One region of the Clostridium ljungdahlii DSM 13528 genome, then DNA from elsewhere that is predicted to be linked to it. Evidence: riboswitches for the same ligand, from Rfam matches in the RefSeq annotation. Region 1 holds a riboswitch; each other region holds the start of a gene.

Region 1 (5,464 bases):
TCCATTTGACTTACTACAGGTTCCCATGAGTATTGTATTTAGCCGTATAATTAATATTTTTAATGATATGATAGTCATAAATTGTGATAACTTAATAATGAATTTGCTTTTGCTTGCAGCAGCAATTATTCTAACTGGAATTGGAGCATATATTACAGTCCAAATGAAGATTGTTCCAAATGCTGCAGATGGTTTTACACAGGCACTAGCAGAGCGAACTAAGAAAGGACTTGGACTGGCAAAAAATATAACAGATATATCAAGTGTTATGATCACTGTAATTATTGGTTTGATGTGTGCTGGAAAAATTGTTGGAATTGGAATTGGAACTTTAGTGGCAGTTATTGGTGTTGGACGAGCTATTGCCTTAACTAATATGCTATTTGGAAAGAAAATGATTGCACTTGTAGAGTAATATAAACAGAGTTCTTGGCGTCAGATGGAGTCAAAACTCCATCTGATGTTTAGAAATCGTTATCCAGGGACGTAGCTGCTCTTTACTCACACTTAGAGAAAAGCAGATATCCCAAATCTTTGATTTGGTGATAGTCGCTTTAGCTGTGTGCGTGGGAGTATTAGAGCAGCTAGTCATCGGATAAATTGAAATTTTAGGGAGTAAAGTACTAATTATTTGAGAATGAGAAGATGTACTTTATTCTTTTTTTACTAAAAAATATATTGACATGTACCTTAGGGATACCATTAATATAAAAAGTAAGATTTATTGATATTGGTGGGAGGAAATATGTATGAATATAAAAGCTGCAGCAGAGAAGACTGGACTTACTAAGAAGGCTATTAAATACTACGAAAGTGAAGGGTTGATTAATCCTTTAAAAAATGTTGAAAACAATTATAGGGAATATTCAGATGAGGATATTATTAGATTAAATTTAATAGGAGCACTTAGAAGTTTAGATATACCAATAAAAGGTATAAAGGATGTAATTGCAGGTAAAAAAGGACTGCAGGAAGCTTTAATGGACGCTTTAGAAAAAATAGATGAGAACATAAGTTATCTAGAAAAAAGTAAGTTGATCATATCAAGTCTTATGGAAAAGAATCCAGATGATTATAAGTATTCAGGAGAACAAATTAAAAAGCTGCGGGAAACGCTGGAACTGTCTAGAGATAATAAAAAAGAACTTATATCAAATAGTTTGCTTAGAATATTTCCAGGAAACTTTGGAAAAATGTTTGCCGTTATGTATGAGCCATTTTTAGAAGTTAAAATTGATAATGATGAAAAGAAGAAAGTATGGTTAAAGCTTGTGGAATTTTTAGATTCTGCTGAGGAAGTAGATGAAAGTGACTATCCAATAGAAGAATTAAAAGATTTAGATGATGATAAATTAGATGAATTTAGAACAACGATAGGTAATCAAGTTAAAAAGCTATTGAACTATGATGATAGTATTAAAAATACTACAGTAAATAATCAAATTGAATTTGTAAAATCTTTAAAGGAGGATGAGGAAGCAAAGTGCAGCTTTATTAGATGTATTGAACTTACAAAAAAGTATTGTAAGATAATTAAGCCTATTCAAGGAGAGTTTGAAAAATATCTAGCTGTGCTTAATGAGAACTATAAAAAGTATAGAGAAAATGACACTAAGATGCTGCTTGATATTGAGAATGGAGTAAAAGGCAATTTAGGATTTGGTATAAACGATTTAGTAAAGAGTTTTAATGAAGAAAAATAGAAGATGAATGAGTTAAAAAATGTTTTATTTTAACTGATAAATTATAGTTTCTTGGAATTATTTACACTAAGTGAGCTGCAATAGCCAGCTCCCCATTTGCTAATTATTTCTAAAATAGGTACAACTGTATTACCTTTTTCAGTTAAAGAATACTCTACTTTAGGAGGAATTTGAGTGTATATGTGACGATTTATCAAGCCATCAGATTCAAGTTCACGTAATTGCTGAGTTAATATTTTTTGAGTTATATTATCAAGAGAGCGTTTTAGTTCTCCAAAACGTAAAACCTTATCTTTTAAATGCCACAGAATCAAAGGTTTCCATTTACCACCGATAACGCTTAGTGCTAGTGATATAGAGCATTTATATGGTATTCCATTATGAATCATTATACAATTATTATCATCCATTTTTTATCCTTCTCCCATAAAAGTAGTATCCAAAAGGGTACTACAGCACATTTATGTGCCTACTTAACATTAAAAAATATAATACTATAATTATAGCATAAGTCAAATTTGACGATGTAATTTTGTTAACAAAAAATAAATGCTTTAGAGGAGAATTTAGTATGTTAAGTATGGAGGAAATTTTAAAAAAAGAGGTAGTTTATAAGATAGACAACATGGAGAATGTTAATATATTAAAAAACCTAGTATATAAAACAAATGGTAAGAAAGAATTCTTAATGGATATGTATACTCCTTTTAGTAATGAGAAGGAGGAAAAATTACCTGTTGTAATATTAGTACATGGGGAAGCGAAATTTGTAAATTTTAAAGATGTGGGACAATATACTTCAATGGGAAAGTTAATAGCAGCTTCTGGTTTAAATGCAGTAACTTTTAATCATAAAGTTTTGTCAGAAGGATTTAGCATTAAAGAAATTAATAGTGATATAGATATCCTTATCAAATACTTGGTAGAAAATAATGAAAAATTAAATATAGACAAGGATAAAATTGCTATCTGGTGTTTTTCAGGGGGTGTTCCTTTTGGATTATATGCAGGTATGCACAGGTATTCTAATTATGTTAAATGTATTATTGCATACTATGGCTTGACCGATTTTAAACATGCAGGACAATTACTTGGAATTAATATATCAGATGAAGATGAAGAAGTAGAAAAATATTCACCAATATATCTTATAGATGAAAACTCAAAGAAAATTCCACCATTATTTATTGCAAGAGCAGGACTTGATAATCCAATACTTAATGAATCACTTGATAAGTTTATTACAAAAGCGTTGGTAAACAATTTAACTGTTGATATCTATAATCATCCTACAGGAGGACATGCATTTGATTTATTTAATGATAATGATAGAACATGTGAAATAATATCTAAGTCATTAGATTTTTTAAGAAAGTATTTGATTGTATGAAATAGCCTAGTTTATAGTAATATATGAGCATTGACAGAGAAAAAGCATAATGATATATTAATGGTAAAGTTATATAAAATATCCTTCGGGGTTGGGTGAAATTCCCTATCGGCGGTACAGCCCGCAAGCCATATGGCAGATTCGGTTAGATTCCGAAGCCGACAGTATAGTCTGGATGAAAGAAGGTGGATAAACAAGATGTATATGTTTATTATGTTTACAATCCCCTAGGAGAACCTAGGGGATTATTTTATTTTACTTAAAATTACATATGGATAGTATGATAAAGAAAAGAGGCGAACTTTAGTGGGAGATTGCAATTTCTATGTACCTCTCGCTAAATATATAAAATGGAACATTATTATCTTGCTTTTGATGCAGGAACTCAAAGCGTAAAGGTTGCTGTATATGATAAAAATATGAAATGTGTAGCAAAATCGTCAAATAGGACAACTTTGAAATATCCTCATCCAGGATGGGTTGATATGGATGCAGATGAATATCTTTTACTTACAAGACTTGGCATGAAACAGTGCATAGAACAGTTAAAAAAACAAGAAATTGATCCTAACTTAATTAAAGTAATTATGGGGGATGGAATTATTTGTGGAATTGTAGGTATAGATGAAAGTGGAAAGGCAATTACACCTTACATAAACTATCTGGATTCAAGAACACAGAGTGATGTTGAAGTCCTTAAGAAATTGAATCTTGATATTTGGGGAAAGGAAACCGGAAATGCTGATCCAAGCTGTATGTTTCCAGCACTGCATGCAAGATGGATCTTAGCAAATAATAAAGAATTTCAAAAAAGAGGCAAAAAGTTTGTCCATAATGCTCCCTATATTTTGATGAATCTTGCAGGTTTAGAGAGTGAGGATGCTTTTGTTGATTGGGGAACTATGTCAGGATGGGGCCTTGGATATCGTGTGTATGAAAAGGAATGGTCAGATAAGCAGCTTGATATATTAGGAATAGCTAAAAGCTATATGCCTAAGATTGTAAAGCCCTGGAATATTATTGGTACGTTATCGGAAAGTGCAGCAAAGGAAACGGGATGTCCTCATGGCATACCAATTTGTGCTGGTGCAGGTGATACAATGCAGTCCATGCTGGGAAGTGGAATTCTTGAAGCAAATAAGGCTGTAGATGTTGCAGGAACTTGTGCCATGTTCTGTGTCTCTACAAATGGGATTATTCCAGAGCTTAGTAAAAGAGGAAGTGAATTGATTTTTAACAGCGGCACTTTAGAAAATACATATTTTTACTGGGGATTTGTTAGAACTGGAGGTCTGGCACTGCGTTGGTTTAAGGATAACATTTGTCAAAAATCTGATGATGATAGCTATTATAAACTGCTTAGCAGAGGAGCGGAAAAGGTTGTACCGGGATGCAATGGTGTGATTTTCTTACCATATTTAACTGGTGGATATGGTCAATTTTCAAAGATAAAAGGTTGTTTTTTGAACATGACCTTGGATACAGATCAATTTGCTTTATGGAGGTCTGTTTTGGAGGCTATTGCTTATGATTATATGGAAATTACAAATGATTATAGAAATGCTGGTATCAAAATAGACAGAATTACTATTACTGAGGGTGGAAGTAAAGATGATTTGTGGAATCAAATTAAAGCAGACATTATGCAAAGTGAAACAATTACACTAGAAGTGTCAGGAGGTGCTGTACTTACAGATTGTATTATTGGTGCATATGCAGAAGGTGATATAGAGGACTTAAAAGAGGCACTTGTCAACAATATAAAAATTATCAATAAATATAGTCCAAATGCCAACAATTCAAATGTATATAAGGAGCAGTATGTACTTAGAAAAAGTGTATTAAGTGGTGTGGATAGTAACATAAAGTGATAAAAGTGGTTAGCAGTTAGTTGCTAACTCATTTTTCATAATGAGCTGACTGATACTAGTAGGTCGGAGATTTGACTAATACTAATTGAGAGGTAATACTTATTTTCAGCAAACTATGTCAGGTGTGTCACTATATGAATTATTGGGTATATAGAAGCATAATGAGGTATTGCTATAATATTGTATGGTAAACACCGAATATTGCTAGTTGTTTATATCTGCATATATGATAAGATATCACTTGTCGCTTCAAGAGGCGGCCAGTACAACCAAGGATAGTTGTTAATATAAATGTATATAATGACGCGGGGTGGAGCAGTTGGTAGCTCGTTGGGCTCATAACCCAAAGGTCGTAGGTTCAAGTCCTGCTCCCGCAACCAAGAGTATTATAGTAATTCAGTTTGCATAGTACTATATAAAAGTTATTAATTATATTACTAAAAGATATATAATGTAATGAACAACCTGGAAATAAATTACTAATTGACATGATAAAATAG
Region 2 (5,464 bases), 1.3 Mb from region 1:
TATTGAAAACTTAACGAACAAATAATACAAAATATAGTTAATGGTAGTATAAACATAAATTTTTTCATTAATAATAACCTCTAAAATAAAGTGTTTCTAAATATATATTAATTTGCCAAAGTGTATATAACTGTTGTAATATATTTTTAGCTGATTTACTTTTTCAATATGTTTAATCCTGCTTTTAACTTAGAGATTTATCATAAATAAAATTAACCAGGAGGTAAAAATGGATAATATAATAGATACATTAGCTGAAGAGCTTAGTGTAAATAAAAAATATATAAATAGTGTAATTGAACTTTTAGATTCAGGTAATACAGTGCCTTTTATAGCTAGATATAGAAAAGAACTTACAGGAAGCATGAGTGATGTAACTTTAAGAAAACTGGCAGAAAGACTTACATATCTTAGAAATCTTAAATCTAGAAAAGAAGATGTAATAAGAATAATAGAAGAACAGGGAAAACTTACGGAAGGATTAAAGAATTCTATAGAACACAGCAGTACTTTAACAGAAGTAGAAGACATATATAGACCATATAAACCAAAGAAAAGAACCAGAGCAACTATTGCACAGGAAAAGGGACTTAAGCCTATCTCAGAAGCTATTTTAGCTGGTAACTTCCAAGATGATATAGAAAAGTATGCAGAAAAATTTATAAATGAAGAAAAGGGCGTTGAGTCTGTAGAAGATGCACTAGCAGGTGCAGTTGACATAATAAGTGAAGTTATTTCTGATGAAGCAAAATATAGAAAATGGATAAGAAAATTTGTTTGGGAAAATGGAATAATTGAAACGAAGGGTGAAAGCAAAGAACCAACTCCTTATGAAATGTACTATGATTATAGAGAAGCAGTTAAGTCTATTCCACCTCATAGAATACTAGCTATAAATAGAGGGGAAAAAGAAAAAGTTTTATCTGTAAAGATAAGTTGTGATATGAAGAATATAGAAATTTACTTAAAAAATCAATCTCTTAAAGGAAATAATATAACAGATACTTATATAGAAAAAAGTGTAGAAGATTCGCTAAAGAGACTAATTTATCCATCTATTGAAAGAGAAATAAGGTCACAACTTACAGATATGGGAGAAGAAGGTGCTATAAAAATATTTAAAGCCAATTTGAAGGCGCTTTTGATGCAATCACCTATAAAGGGAAAAAATGTACTTGGCTATGACCCTGGTTTTAGAAATGGATGCAAAATTGCAGTATTGGACGATACAGGCAAGTTGTTAGATACCGCAATAGTATATGCTACTGCACCTCAAAATGATGTGGAAGGATCTATAAAGAAACTAAAAGAGCTAGTATATAAATACGATGTAAATGTTGTATCCCTTGGAAACGGAACTGCTAGCAGAGAATCTGAAGAACTCATTGGAAAACTTATAAAAGAAGTTAAGGAAGAGAAAGGAAAGGACCTGTACTATGTAATTGTATCTGAAGCAGGAGCTTCAATTTATTCTGCATCGGAACTTGCAGCAAAGGAATATCCAGACATAAATGTATCTTTAAGGGGAGCTATATCTATAGGCAGAAGGCTTCAAGATCCTTTAGCAGAGCTTGTTAAAATAGATCCTAAATCCATAGGTGTAGGGCAGTACCAGCATGATGTTGCACCAAAGAAATTGGATGAATCTTTAAAGGGAATTGTAGAAGATTGTGTAAATAGTGTAGGTGTAGACCTAAATATAGCAACGCCTTCTCTTCTATCCTATATATCTGGAATAAATACTGCTATAGCGTCAAACATTGTAGCTTATAGAGAGGAAAATGGTAAATTTAAAAACAGAAAAGAGCTTTTAAAGGTCAAAAGATTGGGAGCCAAAGCTTTTGAACAGTGTGCAGGATTTTTAAGGGTAATGGAAAGCGGTGAGCCACTTGACAATACTTCTGTCCATCCTGAATCTTATGATGCAGCAAAAGAACTTTTGAAAATTATTGGATATAATATGGAAGATTTAAAAAATGGAGAACTTTCAGGTATAGATAATAGAGTTGATAAAATAGGCATAGACGTTCTTTCAGAAAAGCTTAATGTAGGTGAGCCAACTCTAAAAGATATAATAAAAGAGATAAAAAAACCGGGTAGAGATCCAAGAGAAGAACTTCCTAAACCTATACTTAAGACTGGAATAATAGACATTAATCAATTAAAGCCAGGTATGGTGCTTACAGGCACGGTTAGAAATGTAGCAGATTTTGGAGCTTTTGTAGATATTGGAGTTCATCAGGATGGACTTGTTCATATAAGTCAGTTGTCAGATAAATTTGTGAAGCATCCACTTGATGTAGTTCAAGTAGGAGATATAGTCCAAGTAACTGTACTTGAAGTAGATGAAAAGAGAAAGAGAATATCACTTAGCATGAAATCAAGTGATTCTTAGGTTCAGGTGGAGTTTGCTTATAAGGAATACCTTTCTCCATCTGAACCTTATTAAACAGTATTCTTAGTGTCTTTAGCACTTAGAATACGTTATCCTTTAGGGGAAGAGCTTATCCAGGCGCGTAGCAGTGCTTATACCCCACTTTGAAGAAAAGCAGATATTCCAAATCTTTGATTTGGTGATAGTCGCTTTCGCTGTGTGCGATGGGGTGTTATCGATGGTAGCGATCGGACAAACAGAAACTATAGGACTATTAGATAAGGTAATCATTGGATAAAAGTTATTTTAAGAATATGTTGAAATGTGCTGGTAAAAGTATTATAATAAATTTGAAAATTTAAAATATAATCTTCAGGGCGGGGTGTGATTCCCCACCGGCGGTATAGCCCGCGAGCCATAATTGGTATGATTCGGTGAGATTCCGAGGCCGACAGTAGAGTCTGGATGAAAGAAGGTAAAATGTAGCGTTTATTAGCCCTGATATTTTATCAGGGCTTTTTTGCTTACCTTAGAAGGTTATACACAATATTTTAGGGGGATGTTAGATATGAGAAGCAATAAGTTAAACAGGCTAGTAAAGATATCATTGTTAGGTGTAATTGGATTTTTACTTATGTTCATAGAAGTTGCAATTCCTGTGTTCCCATCGTTTTTACAGATTGATATAAGTGACTTACCGGCTTTAATAGGCACTTTTGCACTTGGACCTGGAGCTGGAGTTGCCATAGAGCTTTTAAAGAATATACTTCATGGAATATTTGATGGAAAAACAGCATTTATAGGAGAGTTTGCAAATTTTGCAGTGGGTTCAGTTTTAGTGTTTACAGCAGGATATTTATATAATAGACATAAAACTAAAAAGACAGCAGCAGTTAGTCTTGGGGCGGCAACTATTGCTATGTCAGTATTTGCTGCAGTGTTAAATTACTTTGTATTACTTCCGCTTTATGAAAAAGTACTTAATTTCCCTATAAGTGCAATGGTAGCAGCAGCAGGAAAAGTAAATGGAAGTATAACAGATATAAATACCTTGATATTATTTGCTATTGTACCTTTTAATTTATTAAAAGGATTATTACTTACAGCACTTACACTAGTTTTGTATAAGAGTGTATCACCGGTACTGAAACAAGAGCAGAGTAAAAGCAGAGGTTTGGCAGAACATAATAATTAAAGGAAAATCTGGGTTTATCCCAGGTTTTTTTATTTTTATCTTTATGAAAAAACATTTTTGTACGATAATTTATACATAACTTAAAAAGAGAATAAATTATAAAGGGTGATGAATTTGCCAGGTATATGGAATGTAAACAGTAGTTATAATGTAGATAACAAGCGTATATCTACTAAATTATCTTTTGAAGTAGGTGAAAAATTTTCCGCTAGAATTTTAGATTTAAAAAAATCTACGGGAGAGATACTTTTAAAACTTTTAGATGGATGGCAATTTTCTGCGGAAATAGAAAACCCAGTAGATTTTTTGCCAAATAAGCTTGTAAGACTAGAAGTACAAGGATTCGAAAATGGAAAGCTTAAGTTAAAAATTGTGAACTCCCAAGATGGAGAACAAGTCGGAGGCAAAGATTCTATAGATAGTTTTATTAGAGAATCCGGTGACCTTAATTTAAGTAGTGATGACTACCAGCTTGTAAAAAGCATGCTTAAGCACGAAATACCACTTACCAAAAGCAATATTTCTAATATAAAAACTACCCTGGATTTTATAGACAAAATAAAAAGTGAGCCTAATGAAGAAAATGAGTTTATAGATAAATATTTGGATAGTAGAGGCATATCCCCTGAAAGCACAGAAGGTAAATTTACCACTAGTACATTAAAAAATTTTTTTAGTCAACTAAAACAGATAAGTGGTGATGATTTGCTTACTTTCCTAGAAAACAATATGGAACTAAGTGAAGATAATATAAAAAGTTTTAACAATGTATTTAAAAAAGACGGAACCATATATAATGAAATAAAATTCTTGGGAGAAACTCTATCTGGACAGAAATCCACTAATGTACAGCCACAAAGCCAAGTTGAAGGTACAAAAGACAATCTAAAAGTTATTTCCGAAAAAGCCCAAACTGAAGTATATAGAAGTGAAAATAGTGACAGCAAAGCAGAAAACATAGCTACTAAGGACAATATTGCTTCTACACAGAGTGAAAAGGACACTGTTAGTAGGACAGGTACAGAAAGGGCTGGCGTAGAAAATAAAACTGTTTTAAATAGTGAGGGATTGGATGCAAATAAGTTAAATGAGATTTTAAATAAAATCAAAAATTCAGTAGGTGAAGAAAAAACTCAATCTCCAAATGTAGAACAATCATCTAATGTAAAGGAGGATATTTCCTCTAAAGGCATAGAACAGCAGACAAGTATAGATAAAGATATGTCTTCTAAAAATATAGAACAAAAAACAGGTACAGATAAGGGCATTTCTTCTAAGGATATAGAGAATTTAGAACAAAAGGATACCTCAAATACGGTTTCAAAGTTTTCTGAAAAGGAAGGAAGTAAAGTTGAAAGTCCTCACCATAATAATTTTATAAAGCAAAATGGTATGGATGACATTGTAAGCCAGATAAAAGAACAGATAAACATAAAGACTAGTGAGATGAAGGATATTATAAGAACAGTTTTAGATCAAAAAGGAGATGGCAAAAATCAACTTAGTGGAAATATTGTACAGGTGCTTAACAATAACATGAACGATTTCAAAGTATTCAATACTGTATCTAATTCATACTATTATATGGATGTTCCTATAAATTTAAATCAACAAGATTATCAATGTAAACTGATGATTAAGGATGATAGGCAAAAAGGGAAAAAAATAGATTCTACTAATGTAAAAATAGTAACTTCTGTAAGTACTGAAAATATGGGAACAGTAGATGCATATTTAAGCGTTAAAAACCGTAGCATGGATATAGATATCAAATGTAGTAAGGAATGGCTTAATTTATTCAAGAAAACTGAAAAAAGGGTACTGGAGAGCTTATCTGATATAGGGTATAATGTATATGTTAGATTTGATGAAAAGAAAGAAGAGATGAACATATC
Region 3 (5,464 bases), 800 kb from region 1:
CACTCAATTATATAAAAATATGACAGTGCCACTCGGAGAGTTGACTGGACTTAATTCATCTTATGGAGATATAAGAGCACATTTAAGAGATGCTATTTTAGCAGATAATCAATCGGATATGAATCAATATATAAATAAGGTGAATTCATCTAGCTTGGATTTTGATAGTCAATTAGATGAATTTTCAAAGACACTTTTAACTGATTCCGGGAAACAGGCAACTGGAAATCTTAAATCTTCTAAAGCAAAGTATATGGAAATAGCTAATGAAATTATTGATGCGGTAAAAAAAGGTGATAACAAAGGTGCAGTAAGTCTAATTCACAGCAAGCTTAATGCAGCACAGAGTGATGTGGCAAATAATTTGAAAACGGTTATAAGTTTAAAAGAAAATCTTGCAGAAAGCTTTTCACAGAACAATGATAAAACAGCCAGTGCAACCGGAAAACTAATTATAATTTTTATAGTTATAGGAGTGATTGCTGCTGCATTACTAGGAACAATTATTTCACTATCCATAATAAGACCAATTAGAGAGCTTATGCTTTCTACAGATAAAGTTTCAAATGGAGATCTAAATGTAAATATAGATATTAGTGGAAAAGACGAAATAGGAATACTTGCAAAGGCATCTAAAAAGATGAATGACAATTTAAATGAAGTTGTAACAAATATTCAAGCTGCGGCAAATCAGGTGGCTGTCGGTGCTAAACAAGTATCAGATTCAGGTATAGCTCTTTCAGAAGGATCTACGGAACAAGCAAGTTCTGTGGAGGAATTAACGGCTTCTGTAGAAGAGATTTCTTCACAAATAAGGCTTAATGCAAATAATGCAGTTAAGGCAAATGAATTGACTGAACATGTGAAAGATAATGCAGTTAAGGGAAATTCACATATGGATGAAATGCTTAAAAGTATGGATGATATAAATGCAGCTTCGGGGAATATATCTAAAGTTATAAAGGCCATAGATGATATTGCCTTTCAGACAAATATTCTGGCTTTAAACGCTGCTGTTGAAGCTGCGAGGGCAGGTAGGTATGGAAAAGGATTTGCGGTAGTTGCTGAGGAAGTAAGAAATTTAGCTGCAAAGTCACGGGATGCTGCAAAAGAAACTACTGCACTAATAGAAGATTCTATTAAAAAGGTGGATAAAGGTACTAAGATTGCAAATGAAACAGCTGAAGCTCTTGGTGAGATTGTAGAAGGAGTTACAAAGGTAGCAGATTTTGTGGAAAGCATAGCAGTAGCTTCTAAAGAGCAGGCTACTGGTGCAGAACAGATTAGCAGTGGAATAATGGAAGTATCTCAGGTGATTCAAGAAAATTCTGCTACATCTGAAGAGAGTGCAGCGGCAAGTCAAGAACTTTCAAATCAGGCAGATATTATGCTAGAGCAAGTTAAGAAATTTAAAATAAGAAGAATAAATTCTAGTTATGATAAAGTGGAAAATATAAATCCAGAAGTACTTAATATGTTAAAAGATATGAAGGCAAAAAAGAAATATCATGGAATTGATTTAGGAGACTAGGGATATTAATACAAAAAAACATAAAAAATTGGGAGATTACCATTGACAATAGAAAAAAATAGGTATATATTGAAAACATAATAAAACTTAATAAAGTTAAACTTTCGGGGCAGGGTGAAATTCCCGATCGGCGGTATAGTCCGCGAGCTTTTATAGCATGAACTGGTTTGATTCCAGTACCGACAGTAAAGTCTGGATAAAAGAAAGTAAAGATATAGTTTAGGCTATGTTTTTATATGTTTTGTAATTTTATTCCCTGAAGGTTATTTCAGGGAATTTTTATATGCAAAATTTCAAGAAAATTAGGATTACTATAAGTACATAATGTAATATTTTTATAAAAAAGTAAATAAATATATAATTTAATTATGGAAGTGAATCTTATGGAAAAAGAAAATACAGATGAAAAGTATATGAAAGAAGCTTTAAAACTAGCTTTATTGGGAAAAGGATTTGTGAATCCAAATCCCCTTGTGGGAGCTGTGATAGTTAAAAATGGAAAGATAATAGGGAAAGGTTATCATAGGTTCTTTGGAGGGGCTCATGCAGAAGTATATGCACTTAGAGAAGCAGGAGATAATGCACAAGGTGCAGATCTGTATGTAACGTTAGAACCTTGTTCACATTATGGAAAAACTCCACCTTGTGCAAAAGCTATAGTAGAAGCTGGAATAAAAAAGGTAGTAATAGGAAGTGTAGATCCAAATCCTCTTGTATCAGGGAGAGGTGTAAAAATTTTAAGAGATGAAAACATAGAAGTGGTTACCGGGGTTATGGAAAGAGAAGCTGTAAAAATAAATGAGATATTTATGAGTTATATAAAGTCAAAGTTACCTTTTGTAATTTTAAAATCTGGAGTTACTTTAGATGGAAAAATAGCTACAGTTAGTGGTGAATCTAAGTGGATAACAGGTGAAAAATCAAGGTTAAAAGTTCACAAGATGCGAAATAGAGTTATGGCAATTATGGTTGGAGTAGGTACTGTGATTTTAGATGATCCTCTTTTAACTACAAGGCTTGAAGAAAAGTGTAAAAGTCCTAAGGCTGTAATTGTAGACTCAAAGCTGAGAGTGCCTGTTGAATCTCAAATTTTCAAAACTTCTCGTGAAAGAGAAATAATAATAGCATGTACAGAAAAGTTTGATAAGGTCAAGGCAGAGTCTTTAAAAGCTATGGGAGTAAATATAGTTGTCTGTACAGAAAATAAAGAAGGAAGGGTAGATTTAAAATATTTAACTAAAAAACTTGGAGAAATGGGTATAGATAGTGTACTTGTTGAGGGAGGCTCAGAACTTAATTTTTCTGCACTGAAGTCTGGAATTGTAAATAAAGTTATTTATTTTATTGCACCTAAAATACTTGGAGGTAAGAATGCTAAAACTTCAGTTGAAGGATATGGAATTGGAAACCTCTCAGACAGTATAAAATTAAAAGATATATGTGCAGAAAATGTGGGAGAGGACATTATGATACAAGCCTATGTAATAAATGCTGAAAATTAGAAAGAAGGGATAAACTTGTTTACTGGTCTAGTAGAAGAAATAGGAGAAATATTAAAAATATCAAGGGGAAGAAACTCTTCAAAAGTGTCCATAAAAGTAGGAAATTTACTAGATGGAGTTAAACTGGGAGATAGCATTGCTGTAAATGGAACTTGTGTTACTGTAGTTGATTTAAAAAAGAATTCTTTTACTGTAGATATTATGGCTGAAACTTTGAGAATGAGCAGTTTAAAAGATTTAAAAATAGGAAGCAAAGTTAACCTGGAAAGGGCCCTAAGGCTTGGAGACAGATTAGGTGGACATATAGTAAGTGGACATATAGATGGTACTGGAAAAATTGTAGATGTGAGAGAAGAGGACATCTCAACCTGGATAGACATAGAAGCGTCTTATGATTTACTTAGATATATAGTACGAAAAGGTTCCGTGACTATAGATGGTGTGAGCCTTACTGTAGCAGAATTAAATAAAAATTGTTTCAGTGTGTCTCTTATACCCCATACTAAGATGGAAACTATTTTAGATTATAAAAAAATAGGAGATTTAGTAAATATAGAGTGTGATTTAATAGGAAAATATGTAGAAAAAATGGTTTTGAATCCAAAAAAAGAGCCAGAAAAAAGCGGCAGTATAGATGCTTTAAAACTAAAGGAATATGGCTTTATCTGATGGCTACCTACTGTAACCTCCCACTTCTATCAAAGTGAGAGATATTAGAACTCTTGAGCTTCAGCGATTTAGAGTTCTTATGCTGTGCATAACAGTAGCTACGCCCCTAGATAATTCATCTAAACTTAGTGGGAGAAACAAAACTTTAAAGAGAAAGCGGCTATCAGCAAATCAAAGATTTGGAATATCTGCTTTTCCCACTAAGTAAGATTCATTGATGCAATAAGGCATTTTCTTTTAGATGCCTAAACGTTTATTTTTGAAGGGAGATAAAAATCATGAATTTTAAATTTGATACTATAGAAGATGCAATAAAAGATCTTAAACAAGGGAAAATGATCATAATTGTAGATGATGAAGGAAGAGAAAATGAAGGTGATTTAGTTATACCTGCAGAAAAGGCAACTGGAGAAAATATTAATTTTATGATCAAATATGCAAAAGGTCTCTTGTGTGCACCAATTGAAGAAGGAATAGCAGTAAAGCTTGGATTAAATCCTATGGTTCAGCACAATACAGACAATCATGAAACAGCATTTACTGTAACTGTTGACTATAAAGATACTACAACGGGAATATCAGCTTTTGAAAGGGCACATACCATAAATATGATAGCTGCTTCAAATTCTAAAGATGACTTCAGAAGACCAGGACACATATTTCCGCTTATAGCTAAGGAAAATGGAGTGTTTGACAGAACTGGTCATACGGAAGCTTCAGTTGATCTAGCTAAGCTTGCAGGATTTAAAGGTGCAGCAGCAATATGTGAAATAATAAAAGATGATGGAACTATGGCAAGAAGAGATGACTTGATGGAGTTTGCTAAAGAACATAATTTAAAAATTGTTACCATAGTGGACTTAATAGCCTATAGAAAAAAAACAGAGAAATTAGTTAAAAGAGTGGCTTCTGCTAATCTTCCAACTAGATTTGGAAAATTTAAAATTATAGGTTATAAAAATATATTAAATGGTGATGAGCATGTGTGTCTTGTAAAGGGAGATAATTTTGAAAAAGAACCTGTCCTTGTAAGAGTACATTCAGAGTGCCTTACGGGAGATGTTTTTCACTCACTTAGGTGCGATTGTGGACAGCAGCTTCAATCTGCACTTAAACAGATAGAAAAAGAAGGCAAAGGTGTACTTTTATATATGAGTCAAGAAGGAAGAGGCATAGGAATTTTAAATAAGATAAAAGCTTATAAGCTTCAAGAAAATGGAATGGACACAGTAGAGGCAAATTTAGCATTGGGATTTCCAGCAGACATGCGTGATTATGGGATAGGAGCACAAATACTTGAAGATATAGGTATTAAAAAAATAAAACTTCTTACGAATAATCCAAAGAAAATTGAGGGACTTTCAGATTATGGATTGGAAATAGTAGAGAGAGTACCTATTGAAGTAGATTGTTCACAGGAAAGTAAGAGGTATATGAAAACTAAACGAGAAAAGATGGGACATTTATTAAAATTATATAAATAAAAATAGAAAAGAGGATTATTTATGAAGATGTATGAAGGAAAATTAGTTGCAGAAGGTTTAAAATTTGGAATTGTAATTGCAAGATTTAATGAATTTATAGGCACGAAATTGTTAGAGGGTGCTTTAGATTGTTTAAAAAGACATGGAGCACAAGAAGAAGACATTGAGGTAGCCTGGGTTCCAGGAGCCTTTGAAATACCAATGGTTTCAAAGAAAATGGCTTTTTCTAAAAAGTATGATGCAGTTATTTGTCTGGGAGCAGTAATAAGAGGACAAAC

Evidence for each region. A riboswitch is a leader RNA that binds a small molecule or an ion and turns the genes downstream of it on or off. The one in region 1 is predicted to bind FMN.
Region 2: it holds a riboswitch for FMN, as region 1 does, so the genes downstream of both, CLJU_RS01315 (ECF transporter S component) here and CLJU_RS07305 (FGGY-family carbohydrate kinase) in region 1, are expected to answer to the same signal.
Region 3: it holds a riboswitch for FMN, as region 1 does, so the genes downstream of both, ribD (bifunctional diaminohydroxyphosphoribosylaminopyrimidine deaminase/5-amino-6-(5-phosphoribosylamino)uracil reductase RibD) here and CLJU_RS07305 (FGGY-family carbohydrate kinase) in region 1, are expected to answer to the same signal.

The regions. Positions count from the first base shown of each region.
Region 1 is NC_014328.1:1,608,485-1,613,948, forward strand. Features, by position in the region: gene CLJU_RS07285 (YczE/YyaS/YitT family protein) at 1-415, shown strand, start outside; gene CLJU_RS07290 (MerR family transcriptional regulator) at 750-1,703, shown strand; gene CLJU_RS07295 (winged helix-turn-helix transcriptional regulator) at 1,745-2,113, opposite strand; gene CLJU_RS07300 (dienelactone hydrolase family protein) at 2,275-3,093, shown strand; FMN riboswitch at 3,171-3,284, shown strand; gene CLJU_RS07305 (FGGY-family carbohydrate kinase) at 3,444-4,964, shown strand; tRNA gene CLJU_RS07310 (tRNA-Met) at 5,269-5,344, shown strand.
Region 2 is NC_014328.1:271,664-277,127, forward strand. Features, by position in the region: gene CLJU_RS01305 (M28 family metallopeptidase) at 1-68, opposite strand, end outside; gene CLJU_RS01310 (Tex family protein) at 230-2,395, shown strand; FMN riboswitch at 2,739-2,855, shown strand; gene CLJU_RS01315 (ECF transporter S component) at 2,943-3,569, shown strand; gene CLJU_RS01320 (hypothetical protein) at 3,678-5,464, shown strand, end outside.
Region 3 is NC_014328.1:2,408,036-2,413,499, reverse strand. Features, by position in the region: gene CLJU_RS10845 (methyl-accepting chemotaxis protein) at 1-1,531, shown strand, start outside; FMN riboswitch at 1,628-1,743, shown strand; gene ribD (bifunctional diaminohydroxyphosphoribosylaminopyrimidine deaminase/5-amino-6-(5-phosphoribosylamino)uracil reductase RibD) at 1,915-3,033, shown strand; gene CLJU_RS10835 (riboflavin synthase) at 3,049-3,702, shown strand; gene CLJU_RS10830 (bifunctional 3,4-dihydroxy-2-butanone-4-phosphate synthase/GTP cyclohydrolase II) at 3,981-5,186, shown strand; gene ribH (6,7-dimethyl-8-ribityllumazine synthase) at 5,208-5,464, shown strand, end outside.